One region of the Cedecea sp. Ae19-4 genome, then DNA from elsewhere that is predicted to be linked to it. Evidence: predicted binding sites of a transcription regulator. Region 1 holds the regulator's gene; each other region holds the start of a gene.
The links. Region 1 encodes CRP, which controls carbon source genes, mostly activating them, when cyclic AMP is high. Its sites were predicted from a motif close to ATGTGANNNNNNTCACAT; they were not measured.
Positions count from the first base shown of each region.

Region 1 (3,981 bases):
GAACTCCATGAAACGGTGAACATTATGCCGCGCGGGCAGTTTCGCGGCTGACCGCTGACTGGCAGGGTGATCTATACTGGCTGAAAAGTATAACAAGCAGATACAGATCTCTTTTCCGATCCCTCACGGAGTTTTCACCCTATGTCAGCCAAACACCCGGTTATTGCGGTCACAGGTTCCAGCGGCGCCGGCACCACGACCACCAGTCTCGCTTTCCGCAAGATTTTCCAACAGCTCAACCTGCGCGCCGCTGAAGTTGAAGGCGACAGTTTCCACCGCTATACCCGCCCGGAAATGGACATGGCTATCCGCAAAGCACGCGATGCTGGCCGCCATATTAGTTACTTTGGGCCAGACGCCAACGACTTCGGGTTACTGGAACGAACCTTTATCGAATACGGCCAGACCGGCAAAGGGCAAGCGCGTAAATACCTGCATACCTACGATGAAGCGGTGCCGTGGAACCAGGTGCCGGGCACTTTTACGCCCTGGCAGCCGCTCCCGGAGCCCACTGACGTCCTGTTTTACGAAGGCCTGCACGGCGGTGTAGTCACCCCTCAACATAACGTCGCCGACTGCGTCGATTTACTGGTAGGCGTGGTGCCCATCGTTAACCTGGAATGGATTCAGAAACTGGTGCGCGATACCAGCGAACGCGGCCATTCACGGGAAGCGGTGATGGATTCCGTAGTGCGCTCCATGGACGATTACATCAACTTCATTACGCCGCAGTTCTCACGTACCCATATCAACTTCCAGCGCGTTCCGACGGTAGACACCTCTAACCCGTTTGCCGCGCGAGCCATTCCGTCGCTGGACGAAAGCTTCGTGGTCATTCACTTCCGTGGGCTGGACGACATCGACTTCCCTTATCTGCTGGCGATGTTGCAGGGGTCGTTTATCTCCCACATCAATACATTGGTGGTACCGGGCGGGAAAATGGGGCTGGCGATGGAGCTGATCATGGCCCCGCTGGTGCAGCGGCTGGCGGAAGGCAGGAAAATTGCCTGATGGCGTAAGGGCGGTCTGTATACCGCCCTTTTCTACTTAGGCTTCAATAATTTCGTAGCTGTGGCTAATCTCTGCGGCTTTCTCCAGCATCAACGTCACCGAGCAATATTTCTCTGCGGTCAGCTCAACGGCGCGGGCAACCGCACTTTCTTTCAGCTCTTTCCCGGTCACAACAAAATGCAAATGAATGCGGGTAAACAGACGAGGTGCTTCTTCACGACGTTCGGAAGTCAGTTTCACCTCACAATTCGTCACATCATGGCGGCCTTTTTGCAGAATCGACACCACGTCAATTGAGCTACAACCGCCCGCGGCCATCAGCAGCATTTCCATCGGGCTTGGCGCTTTATCCCCGGAGTTCCCGTCCATCAGAACTTGGTGGCCAGAAGCGGATTCGCCGAGGAAGGTCATGCCTTCCACCCATTTAACACGTGCCTGCATTTTACCTACTCCCGTAATAAAAATTTCTTTCAGATTACGCGTCTACGTGAAAACTGGCAACGTAAGGCGATCCAGGTCATGCTGAAACGAGACAATACAAGACACTAACCAAAAGCTATGCTAAAACAATCCGGATGCTGCTGCGATACAGAGACGTTTATGCCGTAAGCAGAGGAAACGACTAATTACAGGCCGCAGGGTTAACCTGCCCGCCAGCTCCCAGGGCTTGGGAAAATTTCACGATTGCAACGCCAGACAAGAGGTTCCGCGTCTTGTCTTTGGTAGCCAGTTTATAACAGAGGATAACCGCGCATGGTGCTTGGCAAACCGCAAACAGACCCGACTCTCGAATGGTTCTTGTCTCATTGCCACATTCATAAGTATCCGTCGAAGAGCACGCTGATTCACCAGGGTGAAAAGGCGGAGACGCTGTACTACATCGTCAAAGGCTCCGTAGCTGTTCTGATTAAAGATGAAGAAGGCAAGGAGATGATCCTTTCTTATCTGAATCAGGGTGATTTCATTGGTGAATTAGGTTTGTTCGAAGAAGGCCAGGAGCGTAGCGCCTGGGTTCGCGCCAAGTCAGCCTGTGAAGTAGCTGAAATTTCCTATAAAAAATTCCGTCAGCTGATTCAGGTCAACCCGGACATCCTGATGCGCCTTTCTTCCCAGATGGCGCGCCGCCTGCAGGTAACTTCTGAGAAAGTAGGCAACCTCGCCTTCCTCGACGTGACCGGCCGCATTGCTCAGACGCTGCTGAACCTGGCTAAACAGCCGGATGCCATGACCCACCCGGACGGGATGCAAATCAAAATCACCCGCCAGGAAATCGGTCAGATCGTGGGCTGCTCCCGCGAAACCGTTGGCCGTATTCTGAAAATGCTGGAAGATCAGAACCTCATTTCCGCCCACGGTAAAACGATTGTCGTTTACGGCACCCGTTAATTAGCCCTTATAAAGGCGTGTCGCTTCGGTAACACGCCTTTTTTGTCTCTACAATTCAGGCTATGTGGAAGAGATTAATTTACCACCCGGAAGTTAACTACGCGCTGCGGCAAACGCTGGTGCTGTGTCTTCCCGTGGCTGTCGGCCTGCTGCTTGGCAACCTGCAAAACGGTCTGCTCTTCTCGTTAGTTCCCGCCTGCTGCAACATTGCCGGGCTGGACACGCCGCACAAGCGCTTCTTCAAACGATTGATCATCGGCGGCAGCCTGTTCGCTCTCAGCAGCCTTATCCTGCAGCTTCTGCTGCTTTACACCCACATCCCGCTCCCGGCGATATTGATCGTCATGGCTCTGCTGCTCGGCGTGACGGCAGAAATCAGCTCACTTCACGCCCGTCTGCTGCCCGCATCGCTGATCGCCGCTATTTTTACGCTCAGCATGGCCGGGAATATGCCGATCTGGAAGCCCATGGTACTCTATATCTTCGGCACCATCTGGTACGGCGCCTTCAACTGGTTCTGGTTCCGGCTATGGCGTGAACAACCGCTCAGGGAGTCGCTCAGCCTGCTGTACCGCCAGTTGGCAGATTACTGCGAAGCAAAGTACAGCCTGCTGACCCAGCATACCGACCCGGAAAAAGCGCTGCCGCCGCTGCTGGCCCGCCAGCAAAAAGCCGTCGACCTGATCACTACCTGCTACCAGCAGCTGCATATGCTATCGGCCAACCAGCAAAACGGCTACAAGCGTCTGTTACGCGCTTTCCAGGTTGCGCTGGATCTGCAGGAACACATTTCGGTTAGCCTGCATCAGCCTGAAGAGGTGCAAAAACTGGTCGAGCAAAGCCATGCGGAAGCCGTGATCCGCTGGAATGCTCAAACCATCGCCGCGCGCCTGCGCGTGCTGGCAGACGATATTCTTTACCACCGCTATCCAACGCGCTTTACCATGGATAAGCAGATCGACGCCCTGGAAAAAATCGCCCGCCAGAATCCGGACAATCCAGTGGGGCAGTTCTGCCATTACCACTTCAGCCGCATTGCCCGGGTACTGAAAACCCAGCGGCCGCTGTACGTGAGGGATTTAATGGAGGACAGGGAACGCCGTTTACCGTTTTTCCCGGCCCTGAAAAGCTATCTCTCGTTTAAATCCTCCGCTTTGCGCAGCTCCGCGCGCTTAGGTGTGATGCTGACCATTGCCAGCCTGCTGGGCTCCTTCTTACACCTGCCAAAGCCGTATTGGATCCTAATGACGGTGATGTTCGTGACGCAAAACGGCTACGGTGCAACGCGGGTGCGCATTGTTCACAGGGCGGCAGGTACCATGGCGGGGCTATGTATCGCGGGTATCACCCTGCACTTCCACGTCCCGGACAGCTACACCCTGCTGGCGATGTTAATGATTACGCTGGTGAGTTACCTGTTTATCCGCAAAAGCTACGGCTGGGCCACCATTGGCTTCACCGTCACGGCGGTATATACCCTGCAGCTCATCACCCTCAGCGCCGAGAGTTACATTATTCCCAGGCTGATAGACACTCTGCTTGGCTGCCTGATCGCCTTTGGCGGCATGATCTGGCTGTGGCCAC
Region 1 covers NZ_JBCHWG010000004.1:96,459-100,439, reverse strand. The annotation lists gene AAIE02_RS21500 (YheU family protein) at 1-51, shown strand, start outside; gene AAIE02_RS21495 (phosphoribulokinase) at 142-1,011, shown strand; gene AAIE02_RS21490 (OsmC family protein) at 1,048-1,452, opposite strand; gene crp (cAMP-activated global transcriptional regulator CRP) at 1,765-2,397, shown strand; gene AAIE02_RS21480 (YccS/YhfK family putative transporter) at 2,460-3,981, shown strand, end outside.

Region 2 (3,981 bases), on a different contig from region 1:
CCGGCCACCAGGTTAAGCACCAGCAGCGCCAAAAACGTGCCGTGTATCAGCGACGGCAGCAGCCGGTTGTTCACCTGTAAAAAGCTGCGGTCAAACGACTCCAGCACCAGGCCGCGATAAAGCAGCGCCAGCGCAATCAGCGTCACGCTTGCAATGAGCCCCACAAACTTAATAGCCTCACCATCCACGGCGAGAATTGAGCCAAATAGCAGGTGCAGCAGGTCAACGCTTGAACCGCGCAATGATATCAACGTCACGCCGAGTGCCAGCGACCCAAGGTAGAATCCGGCAAAGCTGGCATCTTCTTTTAACGGCGTCCGGGCGCTAACCCAGCCGGAAAGTAAAGCCACCAGCACGCCAGCGACAAACCCACCAATGCCCATTGCCACCAGAGACATACCGGCAACCAGATAACCCACGGCAACGCCGGGTAAAATGGCATGAGAAAGCGCGTCACCCACCAGACTCATACGACGAAGCAGAAGAAAAATGCCAAGCGGAACGGTACTCAGAGAAAGCGACAGGCAGGCCACCAGCGCGCGGCGCATAAAGCCGTAAGCCACAAACGGCTCAATAAAAAGGTGATAAATCATGCAGTTTGTACCAGGCGTGGGCGAAAGGAAGCATATTGCGCTAAGGCTTCGTCGGCGTTACCCCACTGGTAACCCTCCGGGGTGAGCAGCAAGACTTCAGGAAAATGCCGGCGTACCAGCTCGTTGTTATGCAGCACGCTGATAAGCGTCTTGCCATCCCGGTGCATCTGGCACATCAGTTCCATTAAAAATTCACTGGTCTGCGCATCCACGCCGGTGAACGGCTCATCGAGCAGGACCAGCGGTGCGTCCTGAACCAGCAGGCGAGCAAACAGCATGCGTTGAAACTGTCCCCCTGAGAGCACATCAATCGGCCGCAGGTAATGCTCACTTAATCCCACGCGCTCAATCGCTTCCGTCACGCGTTCACGGTGCTGGCGACGAAGGCCGGAAAACAGCCCGCGTCCCGGCCAGCTCCCCATACAAACCACGTCATAAACCGTGGCGGGAAATTGCCGATCCATCTCCCCTAACTGCGGCAGCCAGGCAATGCGCGGGCGCATATTGTCCTGAAACTTTACGCTGCCGGAAATGGGAGGCAGTAGCCCGGCCAGGGTTTTTAACAACGTCGATTTACCGCAGCCGTTCGCCCCAATCACCGCCGTCATGCTGCCGCGCTGAAACTGGCCGCTGAGGGCCGACACAACCACGTTGCCGTAATAGCCCAGCTCGAGATTCTGCAGTTCGATCATGGCAGGATAACCGCCCAATGAATGGCGCCCCACAGGCCGAGGATCAGCAGCGCGACAAGGGCCGCGCGAAATAGCCCGGAAAGGCTAAACAGTGAAGAGGGAGCTGCAACAGACATACCGGCACCAATATTGTTTCGTTATAACATAACATAATCTACCCAGTAGTCCTTGTAAATTCCTGTTTTACACCTCGGCATAAACGAACCCTCAATCAAGCCCCCTTTTCCCTTCCGTTAATCAGAACGTCATTTTTTCACCTCTTTCATCACTCAATAATCTTTCAAACTGATAGATTTATATTTCACAATGAGATCTAAATAACATATTTACGCATTTCAAAATGATTAATATGAGCCACCACCGGGAACAACGGTGAGCAGATAACCCTACAGGAGACAGAAATGATCGACATGATTACCCACGGGGCGGAGTGGTTTATTGGCCTGTTTCAGAAAGGCGGAGAGGTCTTTACCGGTATGGTGACCGGCATTCTCCCTCTGCTGATCAGCCTGCTGGTGATAATGAACGCGCTGATTAACTTTATCGGCCAGCACCGCATTGAACGTATGGCGCAGCGCTGCGCCGGCAACCCCGTTTCGCGTTACCTCTTGCTACCCTGCATCGGCACCTTCGTGTTCTGCAATCCGATGACGCTAAGTCTGGGGCGCTTTATGCCTGAGAAGTACAAACCAAGCTATTACGCCGCCGCATCGTATAGCTGCCATTCGATGAACGGTTTGTTTCCCCACATCAACCCTGGCGAACTGTTTGTTTATCTGGGCATTGCCAGCGGGTTAACGACGCTGGGCCTGCCGCTGGCCCCGCTTGCAGTGAGCTATTTGCTGGTTGGGCTGGTTACCAACTTCTTCCGCGGCTGGATAACCGATCTCACCACCTCGATTTTCGAGAAAAAAATGGGCATTGAGCTGGAACGCCAGGTCCGCCTCTAAGGAAAAATCATGACTCAAAGCATTCGTATTGAAAAAGGCCAGGGTGGATGGGGCGGGCCGCTGATCGTCCCGGTCGATCCGAGCAAAAAGATCGTTTACATCACGGCGGGTACGCGCCCGGCAATCGTCGATAAGCTGAGTGAAATGACCGGCTGCCAGGCGGTAGACGGTTTTAAAGACGGCGAGCCGCCGGAGGCAGAAATTGCGCTGGCAATCATAGACTGCGGGGGCACGCTGCGCTGCGGGCTCTACCCTAAACGCCGCATCCCGACCATCAATATCCACGCCACCGGCAAATCAGGCCCCCTGGCGCAGTACATCGTTGAAGATATTTACGTATCAGGCGTCCGGGAAGAAAACATTAGCTGGGCCGATGGCGAACCGCAGGCCGAACGCAAACCTGCGCCAGCGCGGGACTACGACGCCAGCAAAAAAATCACCGAACAAAGCGACGGCCTGCTGGCCAAAGTCGGTATGGGAATGGGTTCAGCCGTCGCCGTGCTGTTTCAGGCGGGGCGCGACACTATCGACACGGTTCTGAAAACGATTCTGCCTTTTATGGCCTTCGTGTCGGCGCTGATTGGCATCATCATGGCGTCCGGCTTAGGGGACTGGATTGCCCACGGCCTGGCCCCGCTGGCCAATAACCCTCTCGGTCTGATTACGCTCGCGCTGATTTGTTCCTTCCCCCTGCTCTCACCTTTCCTTGGCCCTGGGGCGGTGATTGCGCAGGTCATCGGGGTGCTGATTGGGGTGCAGATTGGCCTCGGACATATCCCTCCTCACCTGGCGCTGCCCGCGCTGTTCGCCATTAACGCCCAGGCCGCCTGCGATTTTATTCCTGTTGGCTTGTCTCTGGCGGAAGCGCGCCAGGAAACGGTGCGCGTCGGCGTGCCTTCTGTGCTGGTCGGGCGCTTTTTAACGGGCGCCCCTACCGTGCTAATTGCCTGGCTGGTGTCCGGCTTCATCTACCAATAAAGGAAAGCCCCATGCAAACCATTTACCAGACCACCATCGTCCAGATTGGAGAGTGCGCTCGCGAGGCGCTGGCAGACAACATGCTTATTACCTTTCGGGAAGGCGCCCCGGCGGATATTCAGGATTACTGCTTTATCCACTGCCACGGCGAGCTGACCGGCCAGCTAAAGCCAGGTATCCACTTTGAACTCAATGGCCAGCATTACGCCGTTACCGCCGTCGGCGACGTGGCCCAGCAAAACTTGCAGGAGCTCGGGCACATCACCCTGCGCTTCGATGGTGAAGCACGGGCGGAATACCCTGGCACCGTACACGTCGCTGGCCCGCTGCCTCAGGGCATTGAACCCGGCTGCCAGCTGAAGTTTGTTGCATAAACATTGTCATTTAATCAAAGGAGTAAAACATGAATCAGGTTGCCGTTGTCATCGGTGGAGGCCAAACGCTCGGGGCGTTTCTCTGCCATGGGCTGGCCCAGGAAGGCTACAAAGTTGCCGTGGTGGATATTCAAAGTGAGAAAGCGGCCCGCGTCGCGCAGGAAATTAACGACCAGTACGGGCCGGGTTCTGCCTGGGGATTTGGCTCGGACGCCACCAGCGAGCAAAGCGTTACCGCGCTGGCTCACGGCGTGGACGAGATTTTCGGCCAGGTCGATCTGCTGGTTTACAGTGCGGGCATCGCCAAAGCGGCGTTTATTGGTGATTTCGCTCTGGGGGATTTTGACCGTTCGCTGCAGGTAAACCTTGTGGGGTACTTCCTGTGCGCCAGGGA
Region 2 covers NZ_JBCHWG010000003.1:251,453-255,433, forward strand. The annotation lists gene AAIE02_RS19130 (metal ABC transporter permease) at 1-593, opposite strand, end outside; gene AAIE02_RS19135 (metal ABC transporter ATP-binding protein) at 590-1,285, opposite strand; gene srlA (PTS glucitol/sorbitol transporter subunit IIC) at 1,687-2,235, shown strand; gene srlE (PTS glucitol/sorbitol transporter subunit IIB) at 2,245-3,213, shown strand; gene srlB (PTS glucitol/sorbitol transporter subunit IIA) at 3,225-3,587, shown strand; gene srlD (sorbitol-6-phosphate dehydrogenase) at 3,617-3,981, shown strand, end outside.
Region 2: a site for CRP is predicted at 1,592-1,609, ahead of srlA (PTS glucitol/sorbitol transporter subunit IIC). Genes of this name have one in related genera too.

Region 3 (3,981 bases), on a different contig from region 1:
CCTTATGGCGACACCGATCCCACTTTGCTGCAAACCCTGGCGGCCAGCCTGGGCGCGACCAGCAATCACCCGGTCAGCCGCGCGGTAAGCGAGATTGTTTCGCGGGAAGCCTGGCTGCCTCTCGAAAATGTGCGTGAGCATCAGGGGCTAGGCGTTTCCGCCTCTACACCGCAGGGAGAAGCGGTGCTTGGCAGGCGTGAGCTGTTAGCCTCCACTCTGAGCGACTTACCTGCAGCCCCTGAGCACGATGGCCCGATTGTCGGGCTGGCGCTGGATGGCCGTTTTCTTGGCTGGCTGCTGCTGGCTGATAGTCTGCGAAGTGAGGCGGCAACGGCGATGGCCGAGCTGCGCGATCTTGGGCTAAACCGACAGCTTTTACTGACCGGCGATCGCCAGTCGGTTGCGGACAAAATTGCGCACCAGGTGGGGATCGCTGACGTAGTGGCCGGGGCGCTGCCCGCGGATAAACTGGCGCAGGTAAAACGGCAAATCGACAGCGGCTACCGGCCTATGGTTATCGGCGATGGTATCAACGATTCGCTGGCACTAAAGGCTGGCGTGGTGGGCGTGGCAATGGGGGCCGGTGGGTCCGACATCGCGATGTCTTCGGCGGATATTGTCTTGATCGGCAGCGATCTTCGCCGGCTGGGCACCTGCGTGCGCCTGAGCCGCTGTTGCCGACGGACTTTGCAGGTCAACGTATTTATCGGCCTGGGCTGGACGCTGGCCATTGTCGCGATGGCGGCTTTTGGCTGGCTTGGCGCTTCTGGCGCAGTTATCGCTGCGCTGTTGCATAATCTCAGCACGCTGCTGGTGCTCGGCAATGCGGGAAGATTACTGCGGTTTGAAGAGAAGCTAAACGAGCAGGCATAAAAAAAGCGCCTTCTGATGAAGGCGCTTTACTTTTCGGGGCAGTAACTTAGAACGCGTAGTTGAAGTTAGCGCCGTACAGCCAGGCTTTACCTTCAGATTTGAAGGAGTACGGGTACTCTTCAATGTTCACTTTCTGACCGTGCATGTAGGAAACGCCTACGTCCACAGACGCGTCTTTGTTGAACGCATAGGTGGTACCGGCGCTCAGCCACAGGCGGTCCTGGTCCGGAATGGAGATAGAACGCTTGTTAGCCGGCACCGGGCTGTCATCGAACGCGATACCGGTACGGAACGTCCAGTTGTCGTCCATATAGTAGGTGGTACCCAGCGCGATGCGGTAAGCATCCCGGAAGCCTTCATCTTTATAGAACAGCTTCTGGCCGTTGCTGTCTTTCGCTTTCAGCTCCTGGAACTGGCTCCAGCTGGTGTAGGTCAGGCTATAGTGGATGGCCCATTTTGGTGCCACTTTGTTATAACCGGACAGTTCCCACATCTCAGGCAGATACAGGTTCAGAGAGCCAGGAATAGTCGCGCCGCCCGTGCCGACAGGAATGTTGTTTGCGGACAGGATACCGGAGAGTGCCGGTGGCAAAGCACTTGATGGTGGCAGGCTGCTCTTATAGTCGCCGTCGAAGTCAATTTTCACTTCAGAGCGGTAGGTGAAGCCGTAGCGGTTGTCTTTATCAATTTCATACAGGATCCCGGCGTTCCAGCCGAAGCCCCATTTGTCACCCTTCAGATGGGCGATTTGGGTATCTGCAGGGATAGATCCGAGCAGACCTTTATAAGCTGCTGGAACTTTTGGATTTGCCGCCAGAATTTGTGGCAGATCGCCCGCATAGCGCTCAATCTTCGCTTTAGCATAAACCGCGTCGAAACCGAGGCCGAAGCTCCAGTTGCTGTTCAGGCGGTAGGCGCCGCTCAGGTTCATGTTCAGGGTCGTCAGGTCGGTGGTACCGCCCATCGAGCCTGCTGCGTAGCTGTCATTATACTCGGTGGCCAGGCCGTAGTTAGAGGTAACGGACGCACCCCAGCCAAACTGGTCGTTGATCGGCGCCACAAAGTGCAGGTTAGGGACCCATGCGGTTGGCGCGATGTTTTTCGCATCCAGGCTTTTGCCTGACGGCGAACGGCCGGAGATATCAACGTCCGGGTCAACGAAGATAGCACCAGCGGAGAAAGAAGGGCGATCGAACATCATGATGGTAGCGGGGTTGCGGCTTGCTGAACCCGCATTATCCGCAACTGCACCTTCCCCCGAATACGCTCGGCCAAGGCCAGAGGAAGAGAACTCGTTTAATTGAAAGCCGGCGGCGTACGCCTGGGAGGAGACTATTGCCACTGCAACCGCGAGGGCTGACTTTGTAAACAGGTTTTTCTGGCTCATGACCAAAACCTCATTGATTTATTTTTATGCAAACAATGTTACATACCGTAACAGGAGCGCGAATAGTAGGGACTGATCGGGTACAGAGAAATCAGACCAGTGGCGAGAGTATAGGTCTGACCAGCGAGGATGTTGCAAGTTTGTTTCTAAAGTTTTTCATGTTTGATCTTGAAAACGGGATCTGAGTGGCAAAATTGGGGGGAACTTCTCATCAAAGCGGGGATGTTATTTGTTTTAGATCATTTTTAAGTGTGATTTCCGTCACTTGTCGGTTTTGTGAGGATTATCAACTGGAGCAGATGCAACGGCGGGCGTAAAATAGCCACAATTATTTTAACCATTCTCCTATTTTAAGCCGCATTACAGAGGAAAGCGTGATGAGTAAAAATACCGCCGATGAAACCCCGGTTTGCTGCTGCATTGATGTCGGTTCTATTATCGACAACACAGATTGCATCGCCTCCTACAGCCGTGTATTTACTAGCAAAACAGAAGCCGATGAAGTGCTGGCTGCGTTAACGGCTAAAGCCCGTGACGTTGAGTCTGAACCTTGCCAGATTACACCGCGCTACACCGAAGTCGCCGACGGCGTGCAGCTGGATATCGATTTCCAGTTTAGCTGCCAGGCTGAAACGATGATTTTCCAGCTCGGCCTGCGTTAAATTCCCGCTCTCTAATTCCCCCGTGTAAAGCGGGGGCGTTCATTTCGTTATGTAATAATTCGTGTCGCTTCTCCCATTTTTTTCGCCCGCTGGTTGGCTGGATGTGAATTTTTAGTTAAGACTGTGATCAGGTCAGACCACTTTTTGTCTGTATTCACTTTTTTTAGCAGGGGAGCGTTATGAGTCAGGCACTGCCGTTGATTACCCGCCAGGGCGATCGTATTGCCATTGTCAGTGGTTTACGCACGCCGTTTGCCCGTCAGGCCACGGCTTTTCATGGTATTCCCGCCGTCGATCTCGGCAATATGGTGGTGAGCGAGCTGATGGCCCGCAGCGAAGTGCCGCCCGAGGCGATTGAGCAACTGGTCTTTGGCCAGGTGGTACAAATGCCGGAAGCGCCAAACATTGCCCGTGAAATCGTGCTGGCGACCGGCATGAGCGTCCATACCGATGCCTACAGCGTCAGCCGTGCCTGCGCCACAAGTTTCCAGGCCGTTGCAAACGTAGCCGAAAGTTTGATGGCCGGCACCATTCGCGCCGGGATTGCAGGTGGCGCAGATTCTTCTTCCGTGCTGCCTATTGGCGTCAGCAAAAAGCTGGGCCGTACGCTGGTGGACGTGAACAAAGCGCGCACGCTTGGGCAGCGGCTGAAACTGTTTTCCAAATTACGTCCTCGCGATCTTTTGCCAGTTCCTCCCGCCGTGGCTGAATATTCTACCGGTCTGCGTATGGGGGATACCGCTGAGCAGATGGCGAAAACTCACGGCATCACTCGCGAACAGCAGGACGCGCTGGCACATCGTTCCCACGAGCGTGCCGCCCAGGCCTGGCAGGAAGGAAAGCTGGCCGATGAAGTGATGACGGCGTTTATTCCTCCCTATCGTCAGCCGTTCGCTGAAGATAACAACGTGCGTAAAGGCTCCAGCCTCGCCGATTATGCAAAACTCCGTCCGGCGTTTGACCGCAAGCACGGCACCGTGACCGCGGCTAACAGTACGCCGCTGACGGACGGCGCTGCGGCCGTGATCCTGATGACCGAATCCCGGGCAAAAGAGCTTG
Region 3 covers NZ_JBCHWG010000001.1:2,472,116-2,476,096, reverse strand. The annotation lists gene AAIE02_RS11690 (heavy metal translocating P-type ATPase) at 1-873, shown strand, start outside; gene fadL (long-chain fatty acid transporter FadL) at 920-2,260, opposite strand; gene AAIE02_RS11680 (YfcZ/YiiS family protein) at 2,638-2,922, shown strand; gene fadI (acetyl-CoA C-acyltransferase FadI) at 3,102-3,981, shown strand, end outside.
Region 3: a site for CRP is predicted at 2,510-2,527, ahead of AAIE02_RS11680 (YfcZ/YiiS family protein). Genes of this name have one in related genera too.

Region 4 (3,981 bases), on a different contig from region 1:
CGCATCAGATCGTCATTCTCGTACTGCAGAGAAGAGGTATCGATGGAGACTTTAGCCGCGTATTTTTTGAAGTTCAGTGGCAGTTTTTCAGACCACAGAATGGTGATGTTTGGCTCCGGAGAAGGCCCCATGGTGTAAAGGGTGTTCAGGAAGCGGAAGCTGTTTTTGGTCACCAGAGTACGGCCATCAACGCCCATACCGCCGATAGATTCGGTTGCCCAGATTGGGTCGCCGGAGAACAGCTCATCATATTCAGGGGTACGCAGGAAGCGAACCATACGCAGTTTCATGACCAGGTGGTCAATCATTTCCTGAGCGTCTTGCTCGTTGATTTTGCCTGCTTTGATGTCGCGCTCGATGTAAGCATCCAGGAAGGTGGATACGCGACCGAAGGACATTGCAGCGCCGTTCTGAGATTTAACCGCAGCCAGGTAGCCGAAGTAAGTCCACTGAATAGCTTCCTGAGCGTTGGTAGCAGGACCGGAGATGTCGTAGCCATATTTGGCGGCCATCTCTTTGATCTGACCCAGCGCGCGGTGCTGTTCGGAGATTTCTTCACGCAGACGGATAGTTGCTTCCAGATCTTCACCGTTTTCCAGTTTGGTTTGCAGTGAGTTGAACTGAGCGAACTTGTCTTTCATCAGATAGTCGATACCGTACAGCGCAACGCGACGGTAGTCACCGATGATACGGCCACGGCCATAGGCATCTGGCAGACCGGTAATAACACCGGATTTACGGCAGTTCAGGATGTCTTTGGTGTAAACGTCAAACACGCCCTGGTTGTGGGTTTTGCGGTATTCGGTGAAGATCTTTTTCAGCATTGGGTCGAGTTCGCGACCGTATACTTTGCAAGAACCTTCGACCATTTTGATGCCGCCGAAAGGAATGATGGCACGTTTCAGAGGAGCATCGGTCTGCAGACCCACGATAGTTTCGAGGGACTTGTTGATGTAGCCCGCATCGTGAGCGGTGATGGTAGACGCGAGGTCGGTATCGAAGTCAACTGGCGCGTGAGTGCTGTTTTCCAGTTTGATGCCTTCCATCACGCTGTCCCACAGTTTGGTAGTTGCGTCGGTAGCACCTGCCAGGAAGGACTCGTCACCCTCGTAAGGGGTGTAGTTTTTCTGAATAAAGTCACGGACGTTAACTTCATTCTGCCAGTCGCCTTTAGCAAAACCTTCCCAGGCTGTGGCTAACTTTTCATTTTGCTCGGACATGTAACACCTACCTTTAATGTGGAGTTCTTAAACCTGCGTACTGACGGAGCTTAGTGCTTGTCGCCACCGCGCAGATAAATTACCCAGTATGTCAACCCAACCAGTAAACCTCCGCCGATGATGTTTCCGATGGTGACTGGAATCAGGTTATCGGTGATGAAGTTCAGCACGGTCAGATGCGAGAAACTTGCCGGAGAAGACCCTACGGCGGTCCAGAATTCCGGGCTGGCAAAGTCACGAACCACGATAGCCATCGGGATCATGAACATATTTGCGATGCTGTGCTCAAAGCCGCTGGCAACAAACATGGCAACCGGAAGGATCATAGCAAACATTTTGTCCATCAGGCTGCGGCCGGAGTAGCTCATCCAGACGGCGAGACACACCATCAGGTTTGCCAGAATGCCAAGGCAGACGGCCTCAACAAATGTGTGGTGCATTTTATGATCTGCGGTTTGCAGGACATTCAGTCCCCATGCGCCGTTGGCGGTCATATACATGCCGGACAGCCAGATCAGCAGCACAAAGAGTAGAGCACCGATCAGGTTACCGATGTAGACGTTAGCCCAGTTACGCAGTAGCTGGCCCCAAGTGATACGGCCGCTGGCTTTGGCTACGACGATAAGCACGGTGGAGGTGAAAAGGTCAGCACCGCAGATAACGCAAAGAATTAAACCCAGTGAGAAGCATGTGCCGCCAATCAGCTTGGCAATCCCAAACGGGATCGTGGATGTGCCTGTGGTGGCGGTGATGTAGAACACGAAGGCAATCGAAATGAAGACGCCGGCGGTAATCGCTAAGTAAAAGGTCGTTAGCGGTTGTTTCGTTGCTTTATAGACGCCAGCATCTTCGGCAATTTTTGCCATCGCTGGTGGAAGTACTAGATCAAAAGGGTTGTCAGCTTTCACACTAACTCTCTCTTATTTAATTCGGCGAGGAGATACTAACAAAGCATTATAGAGTAAAAATTGATGTGGATCATATCTCGCCAAGCTAATAGGCACTGAAAAAGCAGGTCTTTACCTGTTTTTCATCTTAATTTATTGATTATAAATGAAAAAATAAATTTTAATAATTATAGATAAAATTGAATTAAGAATCTCCCTTACGCGAAATTGGTTAATTATAATGGGGTATTTTTATATTTTGATAACATTATTGCCGCTGTCAAAAAATAACTATTTACCTGAAGTTAACCAAAAAATTACATAATAAATTATTATTGTTTCAATAATAAAAAGGGGCGCAAAAAGCGCCCCGTAATATAGCTCAGACAAGGTGCCGTGCGCACCAGGAAGTTGTCAGGAAATTACTTTACCTGCCAATATTTGGCTTTAGCGCGCTGTAATTTTTCGTACGCGGCCAGCAGCGCCTGATGCGCCGGGAAAGCTTTCAGATCTTTATCCACTGGCTGCAGCCCATAGAAGGCCGCTTCACCGCTCATTGCCGCGCTGGCGGCATCCACGGCTTCAGCCCCGTACATACGGACGAAAGCGTTCAGGTATTGCAGAGGCTCGCGCTCTTCTTCCTGTGACAACAGAAGCAGAGTTTGCAGGCAGCGGTAGTAGTTGGCACGCTCAGGACTAAAGATGGAAGCGTTGAACTCCATGGTCCATTCGGTCCAGATCAGTGCCTGCTCAAGATCGCCGCCCGCTAGCGCCAGCATGGCTTTCAGTTCGCCAATGCGCAGCGTGTACCAGCCGTTATCTTTCCCGGTAGCCAGGCCCAGTAATTCACGCACGCGGGTGAAATCATCGTGGCCTTCGTCGTCCAGTTGGGCAATCAGATCGAGGTAGTCTTGCTGCTCCCATTCGCTGTCCGGCAGCGCAAGAATTGTTTCACGCAGGTGGCTGCCCATGCTGTTGTTGGCCAGCAGCAGGTCGTCGGCAGGGTAAATATCAGACATGCCTGGGACGATAATACGGCAGGCGTAAACGTCTAAATGCTCGTAGTCGGCGATATACACTTCTTTATCTTCCGACTTGAAGATAGCCATCAGGGTAGCGAACTCTTCTTCCGTTGTGCCAGCAAAGCTCCAGTCAGCAAACGGGTAATCTGCATCCTGCTTGAACATATCCCAGGAAATCAGGCCGCTGGAATCGATGAAGTGTGTTTCCAGGTTCGCGTGTTCAGCGACTTCTTCATCGTCGAAGGTTGGCGGCGTAAAGACATCCAGATCTTTCAGGCCGCGCCCCTGCAGCAGCTCGGTGACGGTACGCTCCAGCGCTACGCCAAAATCAGGGTGCGCGCCGAAGGAAGCGAAACAGGTTCCGTTGGCCGGATTGAACAGCACGACGCAGATAACCGGGTACTTACCGCCCAGAGAACCGTCGTACGCAAAAATAGGGAAGCCTTCAGCTTCAAGCGTTTTAATGGACTCCACTACGCCCGGATAGCGGGCCAGCACATCCTGTGGGATCTCTGGCAGGCTGATGCTTTCTGCGATAATGCGGTTTTTGATATGACGCTCGAAGACTTCAGACAGACCCTGGACCCGTGCTTCATTAGCCGTGTTGCCCGCAGACATGCCGTTGGAGACGTACAGGTTACCAATGATGTTCATCGGGATATAAACAGTTTGCAGGTCTGACTGGCGGGTGAACGGCAGAGCACAAATACCGCGCTCTTCGTTCCCGGACTGCAGATCGATCAGCATCCCGGCGCCGACTTCGTTTTCCGGGTCGTAGAAAGCGCGCAGACGATCGTCGAGGATGCCCTCAGGCAGTTGGTCATCTTCCGGCAGCGGGAACCATTTCTCGTT
Region 4 covers NZ_JBCHWG010000001.1:679,817-683,797, forward strand. The annotation lists gene pflB (formate C-acetyltransferase) at 1-1,220, opposite strand, end outside; gene focA (formate transporter FocA) at 1,271-2,128, opposite strand; gene ycaO (30S ribosomal protein S12 methylthiotransferase accessory factor YcaO) at 2,530-3,981, opposite strand, start outside.
Region 4: a site for CRP is predicted at 2,187-2,204, ahead of focA (formate transporter FocA). Genes of this name have one in related genera too.